Regions from separate parts of the Thalassotalea euphylliae genome, predicted to be linked through region 1. Evidence: predicted binding sites of a transcription regulator. Region 1 holds the regulator's gene; the other holds the start of a gene.

The links. Region 1 encodes FNR, which switches genes on or off when oxygen is low (the NO sensors DNR and NnrR bind a similar motif). Its sites were predicted from a motif close to TTGATCTAGATCAA; they were not measured.
Region 2: a site for FNR is predicted at 2,497-2,510, ahead of trhP (prephenate-dependent tRNA uridine(34) hydroxylase TrhP). Genes of this name have one in related genera too.

Annotation. Positions count from the first base shown of each region.
Region 1 is NZ_QUOT01000001.1:568,469-576,713, forward strand. Features, by position in the region: gene DXX94_RS02570 (heavy metal translocating P-type ATPase) at 1-2,297, shown strand, start outside; gene ccoS (cbb3-type cytochrome oxidase assembly protein CcoS) at 2,294-2,527, shown strand; gene DXX94_RS02580 (sulfite exporter TauE/SafE family protein) at 2,527-3,198, shown strand; gene fnr (fumarate/nitrate reduction transcriptional regulator Fnr) at 3,245-3,961, shown strand; gene uspE (universal stress protein UspE) at 4,175-5,104, shown strand; gene ttcA (tRNA 2-thiocytidine(32) synthetase TtcA) at 5,324-6,253, shown strand; gene DXX94_RS02600 (NCS2 family permease) at 6,434-7,726, shown strand; gene DXX94_RS02605 (outer membrane protein OmpK) at 7,736-8,245, shown strand, end outside.
Region 2 is NZ_QUOT01000001.1:3,662,537-3,670,781, forward strand. Features, by position in the region: gene DXX94_RS15990 (hypothetical protein) at 1-547, shown strand, start outside; gene DXX94_RS15995 (YfhL family 4Fe-4S dicluster ferredoxin) at 742-993, opposite strand; gene trhP (prephenate-dependent tRNA uridine(34) hydroxylase TrhP) at 1,016-2,389, opposite strand; gene DXX94_RS16005 (HDOD domain-containing protein) at 2,646-3,488, shown strand; gene rdgC (recombination-associated protein RdgC) at 3,612-4,541, opposite strand; gene DXX94_RS16015 (sensor histidine kinase) at 4,637-6,388, opposite strand; gene DXX94_RS16020 (porin) at 6,684-7,607, shown strand; gene phoB (phosphate regulon transcriptional regulator PhoB) at 7,995-8,245, shown strand, end outside.

The DNA.
Region 1 (8,245 bases):
GTTGTCAGGCGGTTGCCGAAACTATCGTTGAAAATAACCTCACCGACTACTACAAGTTTCGCACCGAAAATGCGCCCAAAGGTACAGCACTAGTACCAGAGCAGTTGAAACGAAATCAACTGCTCGATGATGATAATCTCCAGCATGAATTTACGCATCAAATTGGTAATACTCGAGAAACCATATTAACGGTTGATGGCATTAGCTGTGCCGCGTGTGCGTGGCTGATTGAAATGAAGCTTGAGCAAATTAGTGGCGTCAGTAAAATTTCGGTTAATGCTACCACCCAACGTGCGTCGGTGCATTGGCAAAATGATCACATTAAGCTCAGCAAGATTATCGAACAAATTGAACGACTTGGTTATCATGCCCTGCCCTTTAAAGCGAGCGATGCTGAGCAACAAAACTTAGCGCAAAGCAAAACGTTTATTAAACGCTTAGGCATTTCTGGCATTTTAATGATGCAAGTGATGATGATTGCCGTTGGTTTATATTTCGGCGCGTTTTCTGATATGTCAGAGCACAATCTGGTGTACCTTCGCTACACCAGCTTACTGCTGACCACGCCTATTATTTTCTATGGTGCGCTGCCATTTTATACAGGCGCTATTAATGCATTGAAGTCAAAACGCTTGTCAATGGATGTGCCCGTATCTATCGCCATTCTACTGGCCTTTTTTGCCAGTGCATGGGCGACTATTAGCCAGCAAGGCGAGGTTTACTTTGAATCTGTTTCTATGTTCACCTTTTTACTGCTCATTGGTAAGTTTTTAGAGTTTCGCGCTCGCTCTCGTGCCGCGCAAGTCTCTGCCAATTTATTGAAACTCATGCCAATGACAGCGACTAAACTAGTCAACGACATAGAACAATATGTTGCTGCTAAGTCATTGGCAATTGGCGATAAAGTGATGATTAAACCGGGCGAAACAGTGCCGGCAGACTGTGTTATTGAACACGGCGACAGCCACTTTAACGAGGCCATGCTTTCTGGTGAACAGCGACCTGTTGCTAAGAAAGTTTGTGACAATATATTTGCCGGTACTATTAATGGCGACGGCAACCTAGTCGCCAATGTCGTCCAACCGGGTAGTGATACCTTTTTAAGCCAACTGATCCGATTAAGCGAGTCTTCGCAAGCACACAAGCCTAAAATTGCCCAACTTTCCGATAAAATTGCGCAGTATTTTGTTGCTATTATCTTGTTAACCGCTATCGGTACGGCGTTATACTGGCAGCAACATATGCCAAGTGAAGCATTCTGGATCACGCTCTCTGTGCTGGTTGCTACTTGCCCTTGTGCACTATCGCTTGCCACGCCAACCGCGCTCACTTGCGGCACTACACGCCTTAATCGTGATGGCATTATGATCAAATCAGGCCATGTGATGGAAACTATTCCTGAAGTTGACACCTACGCGTTTGATAAAACCGGCACGCTAACACAAGGTGAGTTCCAAGTAACCCAGCTTAAGCGCTTTGATGAAAACTATAGCAAACAGCAACTATTAGCCTTGGTAGCTGCGCTGGAAGCGCATTCTCAACACCCACTTGCTAAAGCATTTACCCAGTATCGCGACTTTGCGATTAACGCAACTGAGATTAAAGTGCATCCAGGGCTAGGTGTTACAGGCCAAGTAGGTAACGATAAAATTTCACTGGGTAAAGTCAGTTGGTTAATTACTGACAGCAATGAGGCAAAGCAGTTAAATTGTGACGACGCACAAATTGCTGTGATGATTAACGACAAGCTAGTTGCCGCTATTTATCTCACCGATAGCGCGCGTGAAGACGCTCAAAGTGTGCTTAGCGCGCTAAAAGCAAAAGCGATGACAACCTATATGCTCTCTGGCGATAGCAGTGCGGGCTGCCAACAAATTGCTTCTCAACTGCCGATAGACCACGTACATTCGAGCCTAAGCGCGCACGAGAAAATGGAAAAGGTAAAATCGCTGCAAAGTAGCCATACTGTGGCGATGGTCGGTGATGGTGTAAACGACACACCAGTGTTTAGCGCAGCACACGTTTCTATTGCCATGGGCAGTGGTACAGACGTCGCAAAAAGTGGCGCTGATGTAATTTTACTTAACAACCGATTAACGTCATTGTCGGTATTGCGTCATGTTGCCCAAAAAACTCGCCGTATTATCTGGCAAAATTATGGCTGGGCATTTGGCTATAATGCTATTGTACTGCCATTAGCCGTTTGCGGTTACATTACGCCTTATATGGCGGTAATTGGCATGTCAGCCAGTTCAATATTGGTTATCACTAACTCGTTGCGATTATTGAAAAAATGAGTGTAATTTACGTACTAATTCCGATTGCTATCATCCTGCTTATTGTCGGCATTTACTTGTTCTTTTGGGCGGTAAAAACCGAGCAATTTAATGATTTGGAAAAAGAAGGTTTAAGCATCTTATTCGATGATGAAAAATTAAAAGATGAGACAGCGAATACCGGAGTAATTAATACAGAAGCTTCAGAGCAATCATCTGGCACATCATCTGACACTAGCAATAAGCGTTAATGAACATCGATCTATTTTCGGCATTTATTATTGGCCTGCTCGGTGCAGGCCATTGTATTGCCATGTGTGGCGGCGTTTCTGGTATGTTGTTGTCGGCCATTCCTGCCGGACAAAACCAGCAAAAATTCTCACTGATTGTTGGCTACAACCTAGGCCGTATTCTCTCTTATAGTTTAATCGGCGGTATTGTCGGTTTTACCGGCTCAATCACGGCAAAAAACCTCGGTGTACCGCTAACGGGCTTAAGACTACTGTCAGGCGTCTTTCTAATTTTACTTGGCTTGTATTTAGGCCAGTGGTTTATGTTACTGGCGAAGGTTGAGCAAGCCGGTAAAAAGCTTTGGCAATTTATCTCACCGTTAGCAAAACACTTTTTGCCGGTAAATAACAAACGTAAAGCATTTGGCTTGGGGGCTGTTTGGGGTTGGTTACCCTGTGGCTTAGTCTACTCAACGCTAACATGGGCACTCGCTAGTGGTAGCTTTAGTCAAGGGGCGCTGATTATGGCTGCATTTGGTGCTGGCACTCTACCGGCACTGCTTACACTTTCCTTTGGTGTGTTTTCGGTCAAAAAAATGCTACAAAATCGAACATTTAGAAACGTTTTGGCTACAGGTCTGATTTGTTACGGTTTATACACATTGTTTATTGCTTACAGGCTAATGTTTTAATACTATACCGAGCGTAATTCCAAGGAAATATTAAGGTTATTCCGCCATGTCTAGTCACTGTGCAAGCAACAACCATATTCATTGCCAGAACTGCAGTATCAGTGAGCTTTGCTTACCATTTTCCCTTAACGAGCAGGAGTTAGATACACTCGATAATATTATCGACCGCAAGCGCCCTATCCACAAAGGCGAAAAGATTTTCCAAGACGGCGAAGCACTTCATTCTTTATTCGCTATCCGCTCAGGCACTTTTAAAACATTTACCATTGATTCTAACGGCGAAGAGCAAATTACTGGCTTCCACTTAGCTGGTGATTTACTGGGTTTCGACGCCTTAGCCAGCAGCGAGCACCAGAGCTTTGCACAAGCATTAGAAACGTCAATGGTTTGTGAAATCCCCTACCATACTCTAGACGAGCTTTCGAATTCGATGCCAGCGCTTAAACGCCAAGTCTTAAGGCTGATGAGTAACGAGATTCGAGCAGATCAAGATATGCTATCACTACTTAATCGTAAGAATGCCGAGCAACGCTTAGCAACATTTTTATCATCGTTAAGTAGCCGATATAAAGCCCGTGGCTTGTCTGCCAGCCAATACCGCTTAACAATGACGCGTGGCGACATTGGAAACTACATTGGCTTGACCGTTGAAACGATTAGTCGCTTGCTAAATCGTTTTCATAAGCAAGAACTCATCATTGTTGAAGGTAAGTTAATTACCATCAATGATCTCGATGGATTAAATGAAGTCGCCATGCTGTAAAGCAAGGCGATTTCCTTCCTTTTTCTTCTTCACTTCTATTTTTATTCCCCTTTAACAAGCCGTTTTCACCGCTAACAAGCTTGCATCAGTGCATTTACCTACTAAGCTAAAAGTAATTGGTTAGTAGCGCCTATTTATTGATTTAAAACAAATAATTATTTGCTCATTAAAAGCACACTGTTTGTACACTATTGAATCAGCGAGGTACAGAGCATGGAAACGTATCAAAAAATCTTAGTCGTAGTTGACCCAACAACTGAAGAACAAAAAGCCTTAAGTCGGGCAATTGAGCTTGCTGATAAAACGCAAGGCAAAATCACAGCGTTTTTGAGCATTTTCGATTTTTCATACGAAATGACGACTATGCTCTCTAGCGACGAGCGTGAATCAATGCGGCAAATTGTGATCAATGATCGTATGTTGTGGATTGATGAACGTATAAAGGAGCTAGGCGCTTCTGAAAAAGACATCGACATCAAAGTGATCTGGCATAACAGACCTTTTGAAGCGGTTATTGACCAAGTGTTAGAGCATGGCTATGACGTTGTTATCAAAGGTACGCACGAACACGACAAACTCAAATCCGTGATTTTCACACCAACTGACTGGCATTTATTGCGTAAATGCCCATGTCCATTATTATTGGTTAAAGACCATTCATGGCCGGCAAACGGCAATATTTTAGCGGCGGTCAATGTCGGTAGTGATGAAGATGAGCACCAATCGCTCAATAGCATCATCACAGAAGAAGCCAAACACCTTGCTGATTTAATTAGCGCTAATGTGCATTTGGTTAATTCATTTCCTGGCACTCCGGTCAACATTGCTATCGAAATCCCCGAATTTGATGCCAGCCAATACAACGACACCATGTTGCAGCATCATCAACAATCAATGCTAACACATGCTGAAAAATACGGCATCGATACCGCCAACACCTATATCAAAGCGGGGCTACCGGAAGATGTTATTGACGAATTATCGCAAGAGCTTGATGCCGAATTGGTCATTTTAGGGACAATTGGCCGTACCGGATTGTCAGCAGCACTAATTGGTAATACTGCTGAACATGTTATTGACCGATTGAATTGTGATGTCTTGGCGTTAAAACCAGCAGGCTATATTTCACCGCTACAAAGCTAGCTGCTGAGCCATACATAGATTGATATAACGAATATAAAACAAAATATTAAAACATTAAAACATTAAAAACAAAGCTGACCGTTCGGTAAGTCACCAAAAACATTAACAAAATCGTAACCAATAGTCGCTAAAAAGAATGCTACTGTTGGTTATTTTTACTTATCTTTTATACCAGTTAGCTATATAATACGCGCCCAATTATTTGAGTAGTTTTTTGGTATGACTGAAGCAGATAACAGAAAGGCCATCTTTGAAGCCAACAAGTTGCAGAAGCGACTTCGTAGTAAAGTCGGTAAAGCGATTGCTGATTACAATATGATCGAAGAAGGCGACGTTGTTATGGCGGCAATTAGTGGCGGCAAAGATTCGTTTGCCATGCTTGATATTTTGCTTAGCTTAAAAAAGTCAGCACCAATCAATTTTGATGTGATTGCGGTTAACTTGGATCAAAAGCAACCGGGCTTTCCAGCACACATCTTACCCGACTACTTCGAATCACTTGATATCCCCTACTACATCATCGATAAAGACACTTATTCGGTTGTTAAACAAAAAGTTCCGGAAGGTAAAACCACTTGTGGTTTGTGCTCGCGTTTACGTCGCGGCACGCTTTATTCGTTTGCTGAGCAAATTGGTGCAACTAAGATTGCCCTTGGCCACCACATGGATGATATCGTGGAAACCTTATTTTTAAATATGTTCTTTGGCGCAAAGCTAAAAGCAATGCCGCCGAAGCTTCGTGCAGACGATGGTCGAAACACAGTTATTCGCCCGTTGAGCTATGTTCGTGAAAAAGACCTTATTGCCTTTGCAGAAGTACGTGAATATCCAATTATTCCATGCAACTTGTGTGGCTCTCAAGAAAACTTGCAACGCCAAAATATCAAGGCTTTGCTAAGCAGCTGGGACGCCCAAACCCCAGGTCGCATTGAAAACATATTTAAATCATTGAAAAATGTCAGCCCAAGCCAATTAGCCGATACTGAGCTATTTGACTTCGCCAACCTGCCAATTGATCGCAGCGCGCCACGCGAAGCTTATGACTTTTCAAAAGAAACTGTCTCGTCTACCAATTTAGCGACAGAGCTTACCAATTCGTTAGATACCAACATAGACGATTCAATGATTATCGACGTTTCCAATATCTAAACACTATTTAGAAAAGTTATTTAAAAAAGTTGTTTAGAAAAATTAACGGATTATTTAACGAATAAATACGTCCTGATGCGCTGATTGTTGCCTAATTTTACGCAAACAACAGCTAGGACATTGAACGCTTTCTTTTTAACGCCAATGAATTGGCCCAAACTTTAAGCTTAGCAACCCATGATGTTAGAAAAACTTTTCAAACTTACAGAACACGGAACTAACGTTCGCCAAGAAGTTGTTGCGGGGATCACTACATTCCTGACAATGGCTTACATTATTTTTGTTAACCCCGCTATGTTAGCCGATGCCGGTATGGATCACGGCGCCGTATTTGTCGCAACCTGTGTTGCCGCAGCGGTTGGCTGTTTTATTATGGGTTTTTTCGCCAACTACCCAATTGCCCTTGCACCGGGCATGGGGCTAAACGCCTTTTTCACCTACACAGTCGTCCTTGAGATGGGTTACAGCTGGCAAGTGGCACTTGGTGGCGTATTTATCTCAGGTATTATTTTCGTAATACTCAGCATCTTCAAAATTCGCGAATGGATTATCAACAGCATTCCACAATCACTGCGCTATGGTATCGCTGCCGGTATTGGTTTATTCCTCGCATTTATCGGTTTAAAAAGCGCTGGCATTATCGTTGATAACCCAGCAACGTTAGTTAACCTTGGCGATATTACTTCATTACCTGCGTTGATGGCGGCTCTTGGTTTATTCCTGATTGTAGCAATGGCAAGTCGCGGTATGAATGGCGCGGTAATGTACTCAATTTTAATTGTGACTGGCTTAGGCATTTTACTTGGCGATGTTCAATTTAACGGTTTAGTGTCGCTACCACCTGATGTGACTCCAACGTTTATGCAATTAGACATCATGGGCGCATTAGAAGTAAGCATGATCAGTGTTATCTTTGCATTCTTGTTCGTCGACTTGTTCGATACTTCAGGCACATTAATCGCTGTTGCCCAAAAAGGTAAACTGCTAAATGAAGACGGTTCACTGCCTCGTTTAGATAAAGCACTACTTGCTGACTCATCTGCAACTATCGCAGGTAGCATGTTAGGCACTTCAACTACCACCAGTTATGTTGAAAGTGCTTCAGGCGTTGCCGCTGGTGGTCGCACAGGCTTAACTGCGGTTGTGGTTGGCTGTTTATTCTTACTTGCCTTATTATTTTCGCCACTAGCGGGTATGGTGCCAGCTTACGCAACAGCAGGCCCTCTATTTTTCGTTGCGGTATTAATGCTTTCAAGCCTAGCTCATATTGATTGGGACGACTTGTTAGAAGCAGTACCTGCAGCTCTAATCTGTATTACTATGCCATTAACTTTCTCTATTGCTCACGGTATTGCCTTTGGCTTTATTGGTTATGCAGCAGTGCGAATTTTTGCCGGCAAGTTTAATCAGTTATCAGCCAGTGTGCTTTTAATAGCCGCACTATTTGTAATTAAGTTCATTTATTTTGGATAGGAAAGTTCAATGACTTTATCTCGTACTTTTTTGGTCGCTGGCGGCCTTGTTGTATCAAGTATGACTTCTGCACAAACAATATGGAGTTCAAATAGCTTAACTTACCTCAAAAACACCAGTGATTTTGAAGTATTAACTAATGACGACGTAGATGTTTTCACTTTAGAGCACGCTTCAGGCCACAACTGGGGTGACGCTTTTATGTTTGTTGACCGCATTGATGCTAAAGCAGATGCTAATGCACCAACACACAAAGAAACTTACGGTGAAGTTACCGCTCGTTTAAGCCTTTCTTACGCATTAGACAGCAAGGTTTCTTACGGCCCACTAAAAGACGTATTCATTGCTGGTACATACGAGCATGCAAGCATCTCTCAGCCTAACTTCAGCACAGGTTTTGATAACTACTTAATTGGTGTTGGTACTTCTTGGAATATTCCAGGTTTCGCTTTCTTTGGCGCTGATGTTTACCAAGCGAACAACGAATTAACCGACAACGACACACAATTAACTATTACT
Region 2 (8,245 bases), 3.1 Mb from region 1:
ATTTCGTGAATTGGATGATCGCTGGGGAGTCCATGTCGCTGCGTCATGGCGATATGATAGAGCGTTGCGAGTTAATATTGGCTACTACGATAACCATGCGCAAGAGGGTATTGTTAAGCAAGGGCAATACACTTGGACAACCGAGTTTAGTCATATCGGGGTTAAGTACCGCTTAGCCAAGCAATGGGAAGTGATTGGGCAGTATATGCAAGGTAGCACCTATATGACATCACCAACGTTTGAAGATGTCGTTAATAATGATTACGACAGTGGCTTTATGATGCTTCGTCATTTTTGGGCAAACCATCACCTTGCACTGCGATTAGAACACTTTAACGTTGATGATCTTGATGATACTCAAGGTGACAACAACAACGAAAATGGCAATGCTATTTCTATGGCTTACCGCTACCGTTTGAACAAAAAGAGCTTTATGCTGGCAGAATATAATTGGATTGACTCTGATCGACAAGCCCGAGCTTATCTCGATCAACCAATTGAACTAATTGAGCGCCAATTCCAGATAGGTTACCGCTACTACTTCTAGTAGCGGTAAATAGAGGTCTTTTACGCTGATTTGACGTCGAGCTGATACAATATCAATTTCAATAACCACTTGAACATTCTGGCTTGTTAAAGCGCTTATAAATTGCGTTGTTATTTTTGAAATTAGAGCGACTAGTTACTAAAAATAACGCCTTATTTATAAACCTTTTTCCTACGCCATAATTGTTCAACTCGTTAATTCAATTGATATAGAAGCTCAAACTTTTTCACCAAGGTTTCCTCGGTTTCTTCATGCTCAGGGTCTGGCACGACACAGTCGATAGGGCATACTTTGACACAGGTTGGTTCATCGTAATGCCCTAAACACTCAGTACAGCGGGCAGGGTCGATTTCGTAGACTTCTTCACCTAATGCGATCGCTTGGTTTGGGCACTCAGGCTCACACATATCACAGTTAATACAACTCGCTAAAATCTTCAGTGCCACTATGAGGTGCTCCTGTCAGTAGCTATGCAGATTGATCGGCTGCTTGATTTTGCGAAAACGGGTGACGAGTTGTCTCACCATTGTCCAGGTTTCGCATTAAAATGCCGAAATCAAGTTTCATCTCGGTATCGAGCGAAATGTTAACGATATGGCCCGAACCTTTGGCATCGCGAATAACTTCACCTTTGCGTGATTCCATGTGTGTTAAAGTGAAGGTCTGACAGCCGTCAGGTGTCATTAACTCGAGTTCGTCGCCGACCAAGAATTTGTTCTTCACTTCAATTTCAATTAAGCCATTGTCTTCATTACGGCCAAGCACTTCACCAACAAACTGTTGGGTATCACTTTTCGAATAACCGTAGTCATAGTTTTGTGTTTCAGTGTGCTTATGACGCTGCAAGAAGCCTGCGGTGTAACCGCGATGTGCTAAGTGCTCAAGCTCGCCGTTAAGTTGCTGGTCAAAGGATTGGTCTGTCATAGCGTCTAATATCGCTTGATTATAAACACGTGCAGTACGCGCACAGTAATAAAAAGACTTTGTACGACCTTCAATTTTTAACGAATGCACGCCCATTTTGACCAGTCGCTCTACATGTTCGACGGCACGTAGATCTTTCGAGTTCATGATGTAAGTGCCATGCTCATCTTCAAATGCAGGCATGTATTCATCAGGTTTATGTTGCTCTTGAATTAGTACGACATCATCAAAACCTTTACCCGCTTGCGGATCAAACTCTACCGGTGCACTAGCAATTACATCACCTGTTTCAGTTTGTGTCGCCGAATGTACGTTGTAATTCCAACGACAAGCATTGGTGCAGGTACCTTGATTCGGATCGCGCTTATTCATATAGCCGGATAATAAACAGCGCCCTGAGTAAGCCATGCAAAGTGCACCGTGTACGAAAACTTCAATTTCCATTTCTGGGCAACGCATACGAATCTCTTCAATTTCATCAAGCGATAATTCTCTCGATAAAATGACGCGATCTATGCCTTGCTGCTGCCAGAACTTCACAGTTGCCCAGTTTACGGCATTCGCTTGCACCGATAAGTGCAATGGCATATCGGGGAATGCTTCTTTGGTCATCATGATAAGACCAGGATCAGACATAATCATCGCATCGGGTTGCATTTCGATGACAGGCTTAAGGTCTTTAATAAAAGTTTTCAATTTACTGTTATGAGGTGCTATGTTGTTGACCACATAAAACTTTTTACCCAGCTGATGGGCTTCTTGAATACCTTGTGCTAAGTTTTGGTGATTAAATTCGTTGTTTCTTACGCGTAAAGAATATCTAGGTTGGCCTGCATATACAGCATCCGCACCGTATGCAAAGGCATAACGCATGTTTTTAAGGCTTCCTGCCGGTGATAACAGTTCTGGCTTAAACATATAACAACTTCTATAAATTATGGGAACGTAAAAGTTCGCACATTCTAGTGTCTGAAAAACAAACGGCAATTAAATATGTCTATGGGAGTCACTTACTTGAGGAAAGTTTGATGTAAATCAAGTTTTGTGCGCTGGGTTAAGTTGTGACTATTTACAGGCTGTTTAGTGCCGAATAAATCGGTAAAAATTAACTCGTCGAAATAGTGATAATTGTGCTACTTTTTTAGGTAAGCATATCAAAACATAAGGATAATTCATGTCTACGGAAAATGCTCTGTACACCATTTTAGTGGAAAAAATTAAGCATGATGCACTCGTTTTACCTACCTTACCTGAGATTGCACTAAAAGTGCGTGAATCGGCTGATGATCCTGACATTAATTTAAATCGCATGAGCGATATCATCTCTCAAGACCCGGCATTATCAATTGGTATGCTTAAGGTCGCTAACAGCGCACTAATGGGGCGTTCAGTTAAAGTTGAAACGGTTAACCAAGCGGTTACCCGAATTGGCTTACGAGAAATTAAAAGTATTGCGACCGCCATGGCAATTGAGCAAGTTTTCGTATCTGAAAATGAAATTGTCGCTATGCATATGAAAAGCTCATGGCAAAAAACTATTGATGTCACGTCTGTGGCCATTGCCTTAATGACTTTTTATCTAAAAGACAACAAACACACGTCACTTGGGCTAGATACCATAGCGCTTGGTGCACTGGTACATAATATTGGCGTTTTACCGATATTAACCGAAGCTGAAAATCACCCTGATGTTTTTGCCAACCCAACGTTCTTGCAGCAGGCGATTGTTAAGCTGGGTAGTAAAATTGGGGCAGCTGTAACTCAAGCTTGGGGCTTTTCTGAAGAGTTTAGTGAACTTGTGGAAAGTTGGAGTGATTTAACGGTATTGCCAACAGAAGTACATTATTTAGACTTTATACGTGCTGGCGCTGTGTATCACGGAATTTTCAAAAATGAGTCTACTCAAGAAGCTTTACTGAGAAGCTATGTGGGGAAAGGCATTATGCCGGATGAAGGCTTTATGAAAACTGAAGAGTTTATCGAAATGTACGAAAGTGCCCGCTCAATGTTTATATAGCTTAGATGTTTATTCCAGTTAAAACACGATCAAAAAAGCCGCAGATGCGGCTTTTTTAATGGGATAATCCATTCAGCGCAGCCATTGGGGCTACGCTAGTTTTATTAACTTAAATTAATGATATTACTTATCTTCGTCATCAAGATAGTCAGTCGTTTTTAACGAAAACTCCGCTAACAAATCGGTGATAAAACGATTTATTTCACCAGACATTAACGCAAAATCGGCGTCAAGGCGTGCAACGATATCGTCTTTATCAATGTCGTCGTTTTGCTCATGAAGTACATCAAAAAACTTCAAGCGTTTCACCGCCAAGTCATCACAAAGAATACATGACATCGCTTCATCCCACTCTAGGGCAACTTTTACCGCGTATTTTTCCGCATCAATATGCGTTTTGATTTCATCGCTGGTCAGGTCTTGGTTTTTAACGCGAACAACGGCTCCGTCATCACCTAAGGCATTGAATTCAGCTTCCATACCAAGTTGGAAGTTTTCTCCTAAGCTGCGCTCGGTGATCCAATCTGTCATGACTTCATCTGGCGCTTGGTCAGGGCTAAAGCTAGTGACTGGCAGCGTACCTAGTACTTTTCGGAGCAAGGCAAGAAAATCTTCGGCTTTGCCGCGAGAGCTTGAGTTAACCACGATAATGTTGTGCTGTGGCGAAACATAACCGTGTGTGTCGCTGTAACGGCTAAAGGCACGAGGCAGTAACTCAAAGGTGATGTCTTCTTTAAATTGTTCTTTTTCTTTTTTCGTTGCACTTCGCCCTTGCTCTTCTTCAAGCTTAGCGCAGCGCTCTTCAAGCATTTCTTTAATGACCGGTGCAGGCAGAATCTTTTCTTCTTTACGTGCACACATTAAAAAATTGCCGTTTGCGCCATGTACTAGCGTGTTGCCATGCTTACCCAGTGCATTTACCCAACCAAAGTGAGATTGCTCTGTCGATGCACATGGTGTGTACGGGTGCTCCGCTAAATGCTGTTCTAGTTCTTGTTCGCTCCATTTAAATGGGCGCGTAAAAGCGAAGAAGTAAAGGTTTTTAAACCACATCAAAGCTATCCTTTTAGGGTAAATATGAAAACGGCCGAGATCATACCGTAATTAAATACGTGAATCACGCAGTTCGAATGGTCGTTTTAGGTGAATTATTTCATATTGTTAAATTCAATATGAAAAGCTAGCCCTTGGCTAGGCTCACTTTCGGCACGAATCACCCCATTTAATGTGTCAGTGACTAGGCTATGGACAATATGAGTGCCAAGACCTGTACCGCCTTCACTTGATTTAGTGGTGTAAAACGGTTCAAACAAATAGGGCAGGGCTTCTGGTTTTACGCCATGGCCATTGTCACGGTAATCAATATAAATGCGCTCTTGCTGGTAGCTAATATCTATTTGAATTTCGCCGCGGTTTAAGCCGTCAAAGCCGTGAATGATTGAGTTGATAATTAAATTTGTAAATATTTGCGAAATTGCACCGGCATGAACATGAACATCGATATTTCCAGGGCAGTTTACTTTCACGCGATGCGTCGTTTTCTTGAGCTTAGGGTGTAGCGATTGAATGACTTCATCAACATACTGAGCCATATTAATTGGGCGAATTTTATCGCTGGTTTGGTCAACGGCGACTTGTTTATAGCTGGCAATTAAATCAGAGGCACGGCTCAGGTTATTGAGCAATAAATTGATACTTTGCTCGGCATTTAATAAAAAGTCGTCCATGCTGCGTTTGGTGATCACTTGTTCATCGACATCACGCTTTAATTTATTGAGCAGATCTGACAAATAACTAGTCGAAGTGATACTCACCCCGATAGGCGTATTTATTTCGTGTGAAACTTCTGCCGACAAATTACCAAGTACTGCCATTTTTTCCGCGTCAAGTAATCGCGCCTGCGCTTTATTTAGTTCAATAATGGAGTCTTTTAGGTCGCGGTTGGTTTGCGTTAAGGTTAGCTCTGTTTTTTTACGGCGTTGGTTTTCTTCTGTTAGTTGCTCTTGTTGTTTTAGTAACTCTCTTTGCTGCATCTCCATGCGCAGCATACTGGTACTCAAAGATGAGGTTTTTTTCGCAACTTCTTGTTCCAACAGCAGGTTCTGTTCATCTAACTGTTGGTTGGCGTTCAGCAAGTCGGTCTGTGCTAGCGCAAGCTTTTCTTTAAACTGCACCAATTCGTCAATCAGGTTGTTGTATGCATCTTCCAGTATATTTAACTCGTTCCTTTCAAAGTTCGCGGAATGAAATTTTGATGCTTCAGGGTCGTCAAGGTCTAGCCGGTTAAGCTGCTCAGTTAAGCCGCTAAGTGGCACAGTGAGGAGCTTGTTAAAGGCAAGGCTAAATAGGATCACTAACGCTGCGGTTTTTACCATGGCGTTGCCGATTAAAAAGTAAATACCTACTTCGATGCGATTAAAAATAACCTCGTTGCTGGATAATAAGGTTACAGAACCAACCGTAGTGGTGCGGCCAGAAAACTCGAAAACTAGCGGAAACGTATGGCCGAATGAGCGACCCGCGAGCGTTCCCATATCTAGATGACGCTCAGCGTTAATATCGATCAGGGCATTGTCAAAGTCTTGCCCGTTAAGCGCTTGTGTTTCACCTAGTTCGGTGATTATTTGGTTATTTTCGTCGGTTACCTTAATCCCTTTGATCATGGGAATAGCGACTAAGCCTTCTGCAATATCAATAGCTTGCTGTGTATTTAACTCCCATACCGCACGCGTTAAACTACCGCTGAATGTTTTTTCAAGCGTTAATAATTCGCTGTTAATGTGGCTTTTGGCGTTGTAATACTCCGCCGCAATCTGAACACAAGTAACGATAAGTGTGAGAACAAAGTATAACGACAGCACACGCGCCAATAGCTTACGTGATATACTGGTAACCTTCATTGAGTGCCTTTCGGGTTCTTATTCTTAGTATTTGATTCTAGCCACTTTACGTTAAGTTAACAGCCTTTTTTCACTTGTTCGGTTTCTGAATACATGTCTTCATCAATTTCAGAGATTGCGTGCAATAAAGGTAATTGTTCATTACAATCAGCGACTTGTAACAATATTGCAACGTAAAAGACTTTAAAGAGTCATAAAAGTTTCAAAAAAAGTACACACTGTAATAAAAGTGTCACATAGGGTTGTCACAATGCGCGGCAATTGAAAACCGCCTATTGATTTAAAGGTAATGAGCATGAAATTTACAAAGCAAGCTATCGCTTTAGCGATTCTTTCTGCTTCTTCATTCGCAGCTTCTGCGGCTACTGTTGATGTATACGGTAAAGCTATTCTAACAGTCCAAAACTCTGACGAAGGCGAAGGTTCTTTCACTGAAGTTAAAAGCCATAACTCTCGCATTGGTTTAAAAGGTAGCCACGAGTTACGTCATGGTTTAGAAGTTGTTTACAAGGCTGAGTTCAAAGTTGATATGGACGGTGATAGCGATGACAACATTAGTTCTCGTAATCAATACGTTGGCCTTAAAGGTGGTTTTGGTGAAGTATTGTTAGGTAAAAACGATACAGCATTGAAAAAAGCTCAAGGTAAAGTAGATTTATTCAGCGACCTTGATGGTGATATTAAGCAAATTTGGAAAGGTGAAAACCGTCTTGCTGATACCATCACTTACAAGTCGCCAAAATTTGCCAACTTCAAATTAGCACTAACATACATTGCTGAAGACAGCCTTGATGCTGAAGACGGTATTTCTGCTTCATTAGCATACGGTGATGCTGGCCTTAAGAAGTCAAAATTCTACGCAGCAGTTGCTGTTGATTCAGAAGTTAATGGTTACGACGTAGCGCGTATTGTTGCTTCAACTAAAGTGGCTGGTGTTACTTTAGGTGCTATTGCTCAAACTCAAGAGAAAGTTGATAGCGACGTTGAAACAGATGGCTTCATGGTTTCTGCTAAATATAGCGTTATGAAGAACTTAGACCTTAAAGCACAAGTTCAAACTGCTGACACTGATGGCGGTGACGACAAGTCTGGTTTCACAGTTGGTGCTGACTACAAGTTAGCGAAAAGCACAAAAGTATTTGGTTACTTCACATCATTTGATATGGATAGCCAAGCTGACGAAGATTACTTAGCAGTTGGTGTAGAATACAAATTCTAATCCAGATTGTTAGTTTGAAATAAGAAAAGCCGCCCTGTGCGGCTTTTTTATTGCAATTTTTATTGAGTAAGTCATTTAGTAAATCATTTAATAAATTGCTTAATCAGTCATATGTATTAGCTAACGGCCTTGTGAATTTTGATACTACGCGACGAATGCAGTTATTGCTTGTAGTGTAATAAAAGTGTAATCAAAGTTTATCACAATGGACTTATTAACTAGAGCTAGTCACAGTATTTCTGTAATAATAGTGGGAATGTAGAGTCGAGTTAATTATTGCTTTAATGACTGAATCAATAATTACCATCGTTCAATTCCTATTATTGATAACCCATTCAGTGATGTGGCGAGCTAATTATTGATTAAGTTATTTCAGGTACATTTTGAATGAACAGACAAATCTTAGTGGTTGAGGATGAAGCCCCTATCAGGGAAATGATAACTTTTGTATTAGAGCAAAATGGCTTTAATGCAGTAGAAGCGCAAGATATTGATCAAGCGATGGCTAAGGTAGTTGAACCGTATCCAGATTTGATTCTACTTGACTGGATGTTACCTGGTGGCACTGGTGTAAAGTTAGCTAAAACCTTGAAGCAAAACGAGTACACACGCAACATTCCGATTATCATGCTAACGGC